DNA from 4 places in the Thiocystis violascens DSM 198 genome. Region 1 is predicted to be linked to each of the others. Evidence: predicted binding sites of a transcription regulator. Region 1 holds the regulator's gene; each other region holds the start of a gene.
What was found. Region 1 encodes sigma-54, which starts transcription at its own class of promoters, with help from an activator protein. Its sites were predicted from a motif close to TGGCANGNTNCNTGCTT; they were not measured.
Positions count from the first base shown of each region.

Region 2: a site for sigma-54 is predicted at 1,711-1,727, ahead of nifH (nitrogenase iron protein). Genes of this name have one in related genera too.
Region 3: a site for sigma-54 is predicted at 1,158-1,174, ahead of glnL (nitrogen regulation protein NR(II)). Genes of this name have one in related genera too.
Region 4: a site for sigma-54 is predicted at 1,875-1,891, ahead of flgB (flagellar basal body rod protein FlgB). Genes of this name have one in related genera too.

Region 1 covers NC_018012.1:2,437,487-2,440,592, forward strand. The annotation lists gene lptB (LPS export ABC transporter ATP-binding protein) at 17-742, shown strand; gene THIVI_RS10805 (RNA polymerase factor sigma-54) at 980-2,464, shown strand; gene hpf (ribosome hibernation-promoting factor, HPF/YfiA family) at 2,495-2,818, shown strand; gene THIVI_RS10815 (PTS sugar transporter subunit IIA) at 3,105-3,106, shown strand, end outside.
Region 2 covers NC_018012.1:3,975,581-3,978,686, reverse strand. The annotation lists gene nifD (nitrogenase molybdenum-iron protein alpha chain) at 1-657, opposite strand, end outside; gene nifH (nitrogenase iron protein) at 766-1,647, opposite strand; gene THIVI_RS17670 (NAD(+)--dinitrogen-reductase ADP-D-ribosyltransferase) at 1,829-2,701, shown strand; tRNA gene THIVI_RS17665 (tRNA-Leu) at 2,914-2,998, shown strand.
Region 3 covers NC_018012.1:3,063,317-3,066,422, reverse strand. The annotation lists gene glnA (glutamate--ammonia ligase) at 1-655, shown strand, start outside; gene THIVI_RS13595 (hypothetical protein) at 890-1,042, opposite strand; gene glnL (nitrogen regulation protein NR(II)) at 1,326-2,405, shown strand; gene ntrC (nitrogen regulation protein NR(I)) at 2,398-3,106, shown strand, end outside.
Region 4 covers NC_018012.1:402,108-405,213, forward strand. The annotation lists gene THIVI_RS01905 (chemotaxis protein) at 1-671, shown strand, start outside; gene THIVI_RS01910 (CheR family methyltransferase) at 728-1,540, shown strand; gene flgB (flagellar basal body rod protein FlgB) at 1,942-2,349, shown strand; gene flgC (flagellar basal body rod protein FlgC) at 2,354-2,773, shown strand; gene THIVI_RS01925 (flagellar hook assembly protein FlgD) at 2,881-3,106, shown strand, end outside.

The DNA of each region.
Region 1 (3,106 bases):
GTAGGAGGAGATCCAGTTGACCGCGCTGCATGCCGAACGACTGAAAAAGAGTTACCGCGGTCGCCAGGTGTTGCAGGACGTCAGCGTCGCCGTGAATCCAGGCGAGGTGGTGGGGCTGCTCGGACCCAACGGGGCCGGGAAGACCACCTGCTTCTATCTCATCGTCGGTCTGATCGCCGCGGATCAGGGCCGCATCCTGCTGAACGATCGCGATATCACGCGGCTGCCGATGCATGCGCGCGCGCGCGCCGGACTGAGCTATCTGGCTCAGGAGCCCTCGGTGTTTCGCAAACTCACCGCGCGCGAGAACATCCTGGCGATCCTGGAGACGCGCCGGGATCTCAAGCGTCCCGAGCGCGAGCGACAGTGCGAGCGACTGCTCGAAGAGCTGGGGATCGCGCATGTGAGCGATTCGCTCGCGCTCAGTCTCTCGGGCGGGGAGCGCAGGCGTCTGGAGATTGCTCGCGCCTTGGCCGTGGACCCGATCGTCATGTTGCTGGACGAACCCTTCGCCGGGGTCGATCCCATCGCGGTCGGCGACATCAAGGCCATCGTCTCCCATCTGCGCGACCGTCGGATCGGGGTGCTCATCACCGACCACAATGTGCGCGAGACGCTCGACATTTGCGACCGCAGCTACATCATCAGCGCCGGGACGGTGATCGCCGCCGGGGTGCCGGCCGATCTGCTCGCCAACCAGCAGGCACGGGATGTCTATCTGGGCGCCGATTTTTCCATGTAGCCCTGAAACGCCATCGGCCATGCCGCGCGCGCAACCCGCGTCGGTCTCCCGGCCGCTCGGGGGAAGTTTGCGATTTAACGCCCCCGCCATGATCGGGAAGGGTGTAAGATAAAATCATCATCACTCCCCCTGCCCGGACACGGCGAACGCGGGAGATTGAAATGGGCTAGAATCGCCGAAGACGCGCTTAACGCTTTCGCACTCGAACGGGATCATCTCAAGACGCACTCGCGCTCCATGAAGCAATCCATCCAGCTTCGCCTCGGCCAACACCTCACCATGACGCCCCAGTTGCAGCAGGCGATCAAGCTTCTGCAATTGTCCACGCTCGAACTTCAGAAAGAGATACAGGAGGCGCTCGATACCAATCTCATGCTGGAGGAGGGCGACGATGCCGAGCGATTCAGTGCCAGCGAGGCGAGCGACAGCCGGATCCAGCCGATCGAGGAGGTCGCGCGCACGCGCGCCGAGGAGGATCTGCGGATCGATCGGGAGGTTCCGTCCGAGTCCAGCGAGATGCCCGACGAGCTTCCGGTCGATACGCAATGGGAGGATGTCTACGACAGCTATCTGCCCACCGCCGCTCAAGGCGGCGATGACGGCGCGGACTACGACCCTTTCGCCCACCAAAGCCGTCCGCAAACGCTGCACGATCATCTCGCCTGGCAACTGAACCTCAGCCGTCTCAACGAGCGCGATTTCATGATCGCCCAGGCGATCATCGACGCCATCGACGCGGACGGGTATCTGCGCACCCACATCGAGGATCTGCTGACCACGATCGACCACCCGGAGATCGGTGCCGATGAGGTGCAGACCCTGCTCCATCGCGTCCAATCGCTCGATCCGCCCGGGGTGGGCGCGCGGGATCCGCGGGAATGTCTGCTGCTTCAATTGCGCCAGATGCCCTCGGAGACGCCTTGCCGCGACCTGGCCATTGCCATCTGCCGCGACGGGTTCGAGCATCTGCCGAGAAAAGACATCGCCGCGCTGGCGCGCCTGCTCAATGCGCCGGAGCCGGAGATCGTCAGCGCCATCGAACTCATTCGCCGACTCAATCCGCGGCCTGGATCCTTGATCGAGGCGGCGCCTTCGGAGTACGTTGTCCCGGACCTCTTCGTGCGCAAGCTGGAGGGCCGCTGGCTGGTCGAGCTGAATCCCGAATCGACGCCTAAACTGAGAGTGAACGCGGACTATGCGCGCTTGATCCGCCGCTCCGATCAGAGCGCCGACGGTACGACCCTGAAGAGCCATCTGCAGGAGGCACGCTGGTTCATCAAGAGTCTGGCGAGCCGCAACGATACCGTCCTGCGCGTGGGTTCCAAGATCGTGGAAATGCAGCAGGATTTTTTCGAGCAGGGCGACGAGGGGATGCGGCCGATGATTCTGCGCGACATTGCCGAGGCGCTCGAATTGCACGAATCCACCGTCTCCAGGGTCACCACGCAGAAATACATGCACACCCCGCGAGGCACTTTCGAGTTCAAATATTTTTTTTCCTCTCACGTCAATACCGCTTCTGGCGGCGAGTGTTCGTCCACGGCCATCCGCGCCCTGATTCGCAAACTGATCGCGGCGGAGTCCGCCAGGAAGCCACTGAGCGACGAGAAAATCGCCAAGGAGCTTGAGGGTCAGGGGATCAAGGTCGCGCGCCGGACAGTCGCCAAATACCGCGAGGCAATGGGTCTCCCACCCTCGAACGAGCGCAAACGCCTGGATTGACAGGCCGTTTGAACCTTAAGGAGTCACACGATGCAGATCAACCTGACGGGTCACCACATCGACATTACCGATGCACTCAGGGATTATGTCGAGAACAAATTCGAGCGCCTGGGGCGACATTTTGACCACGTCATCAACGCCCACGTCGTCCTCAGCGTTGAAAAACTCGCCCAAAAGGCGGAGGCGACACTCAATGTCAATGGGGGTAATGTGTTTGCCGACTCTACCCACGAAGATATGTACGCGGCGATCGATGCCCTGATCGACAAGCTTGATCGCCAGGTGCTGCGCCACAAGGAAAAGAAAAGCAGCCACCGCGGTCCTGTTGCGAAAATCGCCGAGGCGGAGGAATAGCCGCGGCCGAGCATTGAAGGCGAACGCGTTGCTTCCGTAGGCACGCACCAGGCACCTCGGGCGGCTCGTTGACTGACCGTTCGGGGTGTTTTTTATTGAGACGACGAGAGACGATCACCACCATTAGGCTCAGATCCAGCCGACAGGTCGATCGCAGGAGACCCGAATTCATGACCCTAGACAGCGATTGCGCGACCATCGCGCCGAACCCGCGAGACTGCCCGCGGAATGCGCGCGAAGACCTGGCGGCCGCCATGCGCGTCCGCGAATCCTAGGACGTTGAGCCAT
Region 2 (3,106 bases), 1.5 Mb from region 1:
CGTGGTCGCGAAGGACTCGTCGCCGTCGCGGTTGCCGATGACCCAGTCGCGGATGGCGTCGTTGGCGATGTGATGACCCAACGATTGAGACACGCCGCGGAAGCCCTCGCAACGCACCGGGACGATCGGCTTCTCAAGCTCCTTACCCTTCTTCTTGGACACCGCCTCGATGTCGTCGCCGATCAGACCGATCGGACACTCGGACTGGACCGTGATGCCCTTGGAGAGCGGGAACAGCCCCTCGATCTCGTCGATCAGCTTGGCGAGCTTCTTATCGCCGCCGAACACGATGTCCTTCTCCTGGAAATCCGAGGTGAAGTTCATGGTGCCGAAGGTGTTCACACCGGTATGACCGATGTAATAGTTACGACGACCGGCGCGCGAATACTGACCGCAGCCGACCGGACCGTGGGAAATATGGATCATGTCCTTGATCGGCCCCCAGACCACGCCCTTGGAGCCGGCGTAGGCGCAACCGCGCACGGTCATGACGCCGGGCAGCGATTTGCGGTTGGAGGTGATGCACTTCTTGGACTGCTCGATCGACTGATCGTTGACGGCCAGATGCTTGGCGCGATCCTTTTTCGCCTTGTCCGGATACGCCTCAAGCACCTCCTGGATGAGGGCCTGGGTCTCTTCGCGAGTCATTGCTGTCATGCTGATTGCTCCTGCCGTGCCGCCAATGCGCGGACTCCCGGCATGTAGGGTACGCAGCGCGTACCTTTTCGTTGTCTTGTCCGCCGTTTCAGGTACGCGATGCGTACCCTACGCCGCGACTTCTTCCGCCGCAGTCTTGCCGATGATGCTTTCGTCCTCGCCGTCCATGAGGCCGAAATCCATCAGCAGGTCTTCGAGCGCTTCCATGGTGATCGGGGTCGGGATGACGAACATCTTGTTGTTGATGATCTTGGTGGCCAGGTCGCGGTACTCCTGGGCCTGCTTGGCCTTGGGGTCGTACTCGATGACCGTCATGCGGCGGATCTCGGCGCGCTGCACCACGTTATCGCGCGGCACGAAATGGATCATCTGGGTGCCCAACTGACGGGCCAGCTCCATGATCAGCTCGTCCTCGCGGGCGGTGTTGCGGCTGTTGCAGATGAGGCCGGCGAGACGCACGCTGCCGGAGCTAGCGTACTTCACGATGCCCTTGGAGATGTTGTTGGCGGCGTACATGGCCATCATCTCGCCGGAGCAGACGATGTAGATTTCCTGCGCCTTGTTCTCGCGGATCGGCATGGCGAACCCGCCGCACACCACGTCGCCGAGCACGTCATAGAACACGAAGTCCAGGTCGTCCTCATAGGCGCCTTCCTCTTCGAGGAAGTTGATTGCCGTGATGACGCCGCGACCGGCACAGCCGACACCCGGCTCGGGGCCGCCGGACTCGACGCACTTGATATCGCGGTAGCCGACCTTGAGTACGTCTTCCAGTTCGAGGTCTTCGACCGAACCGGCTTCGGCAGCCATCTCCATGATGGTATTCTGTGCCTTGGCGTGCAGGATCAAACGGGTGGAGTCGGCCTTGGGGTCGCAACCGACGATCATGACCTTCTTGCCAAGTTCCGCCAGACCCGCGACGAGGTTCTGGGTGGTGGTGGATTTGCCGATACCGCCTTTGCCGTAGATGGCGCACTGACGCATTGCCATGGGTAGAGTCTCCTGTGAGCCTGCTGTCGCAAGCGTTGAACGAATCGATGCTCGACAGCTTATAAGCAAACCCGATGCCAAATCAGGCAAAGCGATCTAAATTCTTGTTTTATAATTTATTATCTCGAATTTCGAGAGAAATTCGAGATGGTGGCATCCCCGACAAAGCCGCATGCGCTGTATGGATCGCAACAGACAAACCGGACAACCGTTGAATCGACCAAACGACACCCTCAAACTGCCGACCCTTCCGCCCAGCGCCCGACTGCCCTTCAACCGCTGCAACCTGCCGGCGGTGATCCTAGGCAGCCTGACCTACCAGAAGCATCCGGTGCCACTGGAGATCGACGGCATCCAGGATTTCCACGCAGACCTGTTCCGCACCCTGGCCGGCTTCCCGAGCCACCCGGAACGTGCCCAGCGTTTCCAGGACTACATGACGGTGAATTTCCTGCTCGACGAGTTGGACGAGGCGGGACTGACGCCGGGGCGGGGGCGTAAAGCGCGGGCGAACGCCAACTATCCGCGCCTGGTGCGCGGCTGGTCGTTCGATTCGGACGGACGCGAGGGCGCGGTGCTGAAACGCTGGGTCGAAAGCCGTTTCGGCCTGCTCGCCCGGCATCACGCGGGCTCGCTGCTTGATCGCGACGGCGAGGCTTATCAGCGTTATCTAACCGAAGGCACCCGCGGTCTCTACGCCACCAACGCGCTGGAGTCGCAGCTCGACCTGCTCTATACCTATTGTCAGTACGAACTGGCGCGCGAATTCCCGGACCGCGCCCATCTCCGGCTCTATCGCGGCATCAACCGCATGGACGAGCACGAAATTCAGGAGACCTGCGACGACGGACTGCATCGCGTGCTGTTCAACAACCTCAACAGCTTCACCAGCCACCGCGAGCGGGCGGACGAGTTTGGCGATTACATCCTGGAAGCCGAGGTACCGCTGCCCAAGGTCTTCTTCTATAACCGCCTGCTGCCAGGGATGCTCAAGGGCGAAGATGAATATGTGGTGATTGGCGGAGTCTACGAGGTCGATATCGCGACGCTATGAGATACGTTCTCGCGCGTGATCGTAAGCGCGCCCCTGCAACCGCTCGCGATGTCCATGAAGCCGTTCGTGGTGAGGCCATCGAAGCACGCACGGCTTCACGCGCCAAGGCCCCGGATATTCGCGCCCTTCCTGAACCCGTCCGTCCCATTCTACGGGGCGGTGGCGGACCATCTATGAATGACGACGACTGATATGGTACAAATAAGCGCTAGGCCCGGATGGCGAAATTGGTAGACGCAAGGGACTTAAAATCCCTCGGCTTCGGCCGTGCCGGTTCGACCCCGGCTCCGGGCACCACCTTAAAAAACAAGGGCTTAGGCTTTCTATGTCTTTCTAACAAACTCGGATACAGTCATTTTTGAGCCCAATTTGAGCCCACTGCTTTAAAAACAACGCTACACTACA
Region 3 (3,106 bases), 630 kb from region 1:
GACGGCCACCTTCATGCCTAAGCCGATCGTCGGCGACAATGGCACCGGCATGCACGTTCATCAATCGTTGAGCAAGGACGGCCAGAACCTCTTTGCCGGCGACAAATACGGCGGTCTGTCCGACACGGCGCTGTATTACATCGGTGGCATCATCAAGCACGCTCGCGCGCTGAATGCCCTGACCAATGCCTCGACCAATTCCTATAAGCGACTGGTCCCTGGATTCGAGGCCCCGGTCATGCTGGCCTACTCGGCGCGCAACCGCTCCGCCTCCATTCGCATCCCGTTCAGCGCCAGCCCCAAGGGCCGCCGCATCGAGGTGCGTTTCCCGGACTCCACCGGCAACCCCTACCTGGCATTCTCGGCCATGATGCTGGCCGGTCTGGATGGTATCCAGAACAAGATCCATCCCGGCGATGCCATGGACAAGGATCTCTACGACCTGCCGCCCGAGGAGGCGAAGTCGATTCCGACCGTCTGCTATTCGCTGGATATGGCGCTGGACGCGCTGGATCAGGATCGCGACTTCCTGACCGCCGGGGGCGTCTTCAGCGACGATTTGATCGACAGTTACATCACCTTGAAAATGGCTGAAGTCACCCGGTTGCGCATGACCACGCATCCGGTTGAATTCGACATGTATTACAGCCTGTAAAGGACTTCGGCGGAGACATTCGATCTCTCAGTGCAAGGACGCACGAACAGCAAGCATGTACTTTGGCCGATGTACATTTCCCGATGCTAGGCTATCCCATGCGGATGACGCGCAGTTTCCTGGTCCTTATTCGGCGTTTGCGATTGTCTTACCGAGCGCGAACGAGACCCTCATTCAGGAAACCGGCGATCTCTCCATCGCGTTCATCCTCGATCTGCCGCTCGTTGAGGGTCACTAGATCGATGTGTTGCTCGATGAGGCGATGATTCCGCTGACAAAGCCGGCAACCCCATTAAATTGACCGGCGTCGCCTTCGGTAGCCATCGAATACGGATACGCAATAACGAAGGCTTCACCGTCGCCCAGACGCCCCTCCACATATTTCATCTTCGCAAACCCGAGCAACCAGGGCAATCGCCCTGAGGATCGACGCGACGTCGATGCCATGCGATCACGAACGAGTCGCTGGTCCGTCAGGACATGATTCTCCGGATCTCGAAATTGGTATGAATTCTGCTTTTTACAATGGAGCACCATCATTGCGCCCGAATGGCCCACTCCGTTGGATTCCGGTATCGAAACCCTAAACATGACCGAAGATCCGGACCATCGGTGCTTTCAGCCTTGGTTCCGGTCGGAGGCGAAGCAGACAGCCACACGGATCCATCCAATGACAATTCGACACTTGGGCAAAACGACTCTCGAACGGATGATTCTTGACCATCTGAATACCGCGGTCATGTTATTCGACAAACAGTTGTGCCTGACGTATCTCAATCCGGCGGCCGAAATCCTGTTCGAGGTGAGTTCGAGGCACTTGGTTGGTCAGCATGCGGCGCATCTGCTTCCCTGCCCCGACAGCAATGTCGAGCAACGTTTGGCCTCCGCGCTTTCCTCGCGTCATCCATTTACGGAACACGAGATCAATATCACGGTTGCCGATCGCACCAAAACAGTGAACTGCACCGTTCTGCCCCTGTTCCATTTTGACGCGGAAGACGAGGTGCTGGTGGAACTGAATCAGGTCGACCGTCAATTACGCATTACACGCGAGGAGCATCTGCTGTCGCAGCATCAGGCCACTCAGACACTGATCAGAGGCTTGGCGCATGAAATCAAGAATCCACTTGGCGGTCTACGAGGCGCGGCGCAGTTACTGGAACGGGAACTCCCCGATCCCGGATTGCGTGAATATACGCGAATCATTATCGACGAAGCCGATCGCTTGCAGGCCCTGATGAACCGGATGCTCGGCCCGAATCGGATGCCGCGTCGCGCAATGGTCAACATTCACGACGTGCTTGAACATGTCCGTGGGCTGATCCTCGCGGAATCGCCGCTCGGTCCCGACATTCAACGCGATTACGATCCCAGTATTCCAGACTTTATGGCCGATCAGGATCGTCTGATCCAGGCGTTTCTGAATCTTGCCCGCAATGCCGCCGCGGCCGCTGGTGTCCATGGCCATGTTGAACTCAAAACCCGGGTATTAAGACAATTCACGATCGGAAACCGCCGCCATCGACTGATTCTATTGGCTCAGATACGTGATGACGGCCCTGGCATCCCTGACGAAATTCGCAATCAGATTTTTTTTCCCATGGTCTCCGGTTATCCCGGAGGCAGTGGACTTGGGCTGCCCATCGCCCAGGAACTGGTCAGTCAGCACGGTGGACTGATCGAGTGCAATAGTCGTCCAGGCGACACGGCGTTTATCGTTTATCTGCCGCTGGAGTCAGACCATGACTAGAGAACCCAAGGTATGGGTCATCGATGATGACCGATCGATTCGCTGGGTGCTTGATCGCGCACTCCGCAAGGCGGAGATGCATGTGACCTGTTTCTCGAACGGAGTGGGGATCATCGAGGCGCTGCAACGGGAACAGCCCGATGTCATCCTCACCGATATCCGCATGCCGGGTATCGATGGCCTTGACCTGCTCCGTCAGGTGACGGCCCGCTATCCGGGGCTACCCGTCATTATCATGACCGCGCATTCCGATCTGGACAGCGCGGTCTCGGCGTTTCACAGCGGTGCGTTCGAATATCTTCCCAAGCCTTTCGACCTTGACGAAGCCGTCTCCCAGATCAGTCGCGCCTGCCGCCGCGGGCGCGATGAACGCACCGAAGAGGTCGCGGAAGCCAAGGCACCGGATATCATCGGCGAGGCTCCCGCCATGCAGGAAGTCTTTCGCGCCATTGGCCGTCTTGCAAGATCCAACATCACCGTTCTCATCAATGGCGAATCCGGAACCGGCAAGGAACTGGTCGCGCGCGCCTTGCACCGGCACAGCCCAAGAAGCGATCGGCCGTTCATCGCGCTGAACATGGCGGCCATTCCGCGCGACCTCCTGGAATCCGAGTTGTTCGGCCATGAGCGCGGCTCCTTTACCGGGGCACAGGCACGACGCGAGGGACGCTTCGAGCAAGCCGATGGCGGCACGCTGTTCC
Region 4 (3,106 bases), 2.0 Mb from region 1:
CGATCGACGATGATCGGGACGCCAAGGTGATCGTCACCGAGTTCAACCGATCGGTCCAGGGTTTCTGGGTGTCCGCGGTGGATCGGATCGTCAACGTGAATTGGGAGACGGTCAAGCCGCCGCCACGCGGAACCGAGCGTGAAAGTTATCTGGTCGCGGTCACCGAGGTGGACGACCGGTTGGTCGAAATCATCGACGTCGAACGCGTGTTTGCGCAGATCAATCCGCTCAAGTCCGATGTCTCCGACGAGGTGCAGAAACAGGCCGCCATCCTGCCTCATGATCGTCGGATCCTGGTCGTCGACGATTCGCTGGTCGCGCGCAAACAGATCGAGCGCGCCATCATGGAACTGGGCTTTCGCACCGAAACCCGTTCCGATGGTCGAGCGGCGCTGGAGTATCTGGAAGAGCTGGCCGCCGCGGACATGGTGGAGTCGTCCATCGAAATGGTCATCGCAGACATCGAGATGCCGCGCATGGACGGGTACACCCTGACACGCAAGATTCGCGAACATGGCAAGCTGAAGGATCTGCGGGTGATCCTGCATTCATCCTTGAGCGGCCAGTTTAATCACGACATGGTCAAGCGGGCTGGCGCCGACGATTTTCTGGCGAAGTTCGACCCGGACGAGTTGGCGACGACGGTGCTCAAGTATGCGAAGAAATCCTGATGAACGCAGGCTGTCGCAACCGACCTCGATTTCCAGATCACTCCTAAGGTTCAGCCGTGATTGATGCGCAGGATTACGCCGAGTTTTCCCGATTCCTCTCCGACTGTTGCGGTCTGGTGCTCGGCGAGAACCGCCAATATCTCGTCTCCAGTCGTCTGTCGCGTCTGCTCGACGAATTTTCGTTCGCGAAAGTTGAAGATTTGCTGAAGGCGTTGCGGCGTTCCGCCAATCCCACGCTGAAATCCCGCGTGATCGATGCGATGACGACCAACGAGACATCCTGGTTTCGCGATAACTATCCCTTTGATATCCTTCGTCAAATCGTGCTTCCTGAACTGGCGGCCAAGCAAAAGCCGATCCGGATCTGGTCGGCGGCCTGCTCCAGCGGCCAGGAGCCCTACAGCATCTCCATGATCGTTGCGGAATGGGAAGGAAGCTATCCGCCCAAGACCGCGAGCGTCAGTATTTTGGCGACGGATCTTTCGGAAAGCGTGCTGGCCGATGCCCGCGCCGGTGTCTATGACGGGCTGAGCATCGTGCGCGGACTCAGTCCCGAGCGTCGGCAGCGTTTTTTCGAGTCGATCGAGAACGGGCATCGGATCAAGCCGGAGATTCAGCGCCGGGTGCGTTTTCAGAAGCTCAATCTGATGGAATCCTACGCGACGCTCGGTAAATTCGACATCGTCTTCTGTCGCAACGTCCTGATCTATTTTTCGGCCGAAACCAAGCGTCGGATCTTTGACGGAATCGCCCGTCAGATGGATCCTGGCGGCTATCTGTTTGTCGGCGCGTCCGAAGCGGTCGGCTCCTACACCGAAGCCTTCGAGATTCTGCGCACGCCGCAAGGCTCCATGCTGCGTCGGCGTTAAACCGCGTCTAGAGCGAAATGCGTAATTTTCAGTTTGTGTTTGATTTTGGGGATTTTATCGACATCGGTGGAGACGCGGTTTAGACGATTTCCTGAAAAGTTCATCTCTGCGCTCGGATCGAATAGACAGGATTTCGCAGGATGAACAGGATAGAAGTCATTGTTTTCAACCCTGTGAATCTTGAAAAATCCTGTTAATCTCGTCCATTTGAAGCGTTGATTCCGATAGGAATTTCCCCGGAAATCGCCCTAAACCGCGTCCGGTATGACGACTGGTTGGCGGTTTAAATCCGGTCACTGGAAGCCTTGCTTTCGCTTTTCCCTCCCGCGTCTACTGGCGCGCGGCTTGCATGATCTCCCGCAAAGAGATTGACGGGTCATTGCAACCCATGAGCCGCACCCATGAGCCTTTCACTCGATAAAGCCTTTGGCATCTTGCCAGCGTCGGTCAAGCTTCAGGATCGGCGCGGCGAATTGCTGGCCTCCAATCTGGCCAACGCCGATACCCCGAACTACAAATCACGCGATTACGATTTCAGGGGCACCCTGGCGGCGATCGAAGGCCGGGGCAAGGGGTTGGCATTAGCCCAAACGCAATCCAATCACCTGCCGCTGCCCGGTCAACCGGACGTCAATACCGTGCCCGATATGCTCTATCGCATTCCCGCGCAGCCGGCCCTCGACGGCAATACCGTCGACCCGCAGCTGGAGCGGGCGGCCTTTGCCGAAAACGCCATGCATTATCAGAGCACGCTTGAATTCCTGAATCGACGCGTGTCGGGTATCCGCGCCGCCCTGCGAAAGGAATAACGCCATGAGCAATCTGTTCAGCATCTTCAATACCTCGGCCTCGGCGCTCACGGCGCAATCGATCCGGCTCAATACCGTGGCCTCCAATCTGGCCAACGCCAGTACCGCCGCCAAGACGCCGGAAGAGACCTACAAGTCGAAACAGGTTCTGTTCCAGACGATTCTGGACCGAGAGGATCCTGATCGGGCCGCCATGCCGGTGCGGGTTGCTGACATCGTCGACTCTCCGGCGCTGCCCATCCCGACCTATGAGCCGAATCACCCCCAGGCCAATGATGACGGCTATGTCTTTCGGCCCGCGATCAGCGTGGTCGAGGAAATGGCCAACATGATGTCGGCCTCGCGCAGTTACGAGGCCAATGTGGAAGTCATGAATACCACGCGGCAATTATTGGAACGCACGCTGCGGGTCGGTCAGAGTTAAACCGCGTGCAGTGTGAATCAACCGTGACGTGCGTTGCGCAACCCTAGGCGAACGTCCATTGCGCGAACAACGCGCACCCTATTGGATACAGTGTCGGAGAACAGACCATGGCGGAAATATCCTCGGATGTCTTGAGCGGACTGGGGCTGACGAGTTACGGGGCTCAGACCGCCAAGGAGAGCAGCGGCACACTCGGACAATCGGATTTTCTCAAACTGATGACCACGCAACTGGCTACTCAGGATCCGATGAAGCCGATGGAAAACGGCGATTTCCTCAGTCAGATGGCCCAATTCTCGACCGTCACCGGCATTGAGGCGCTGACCGAGAAAT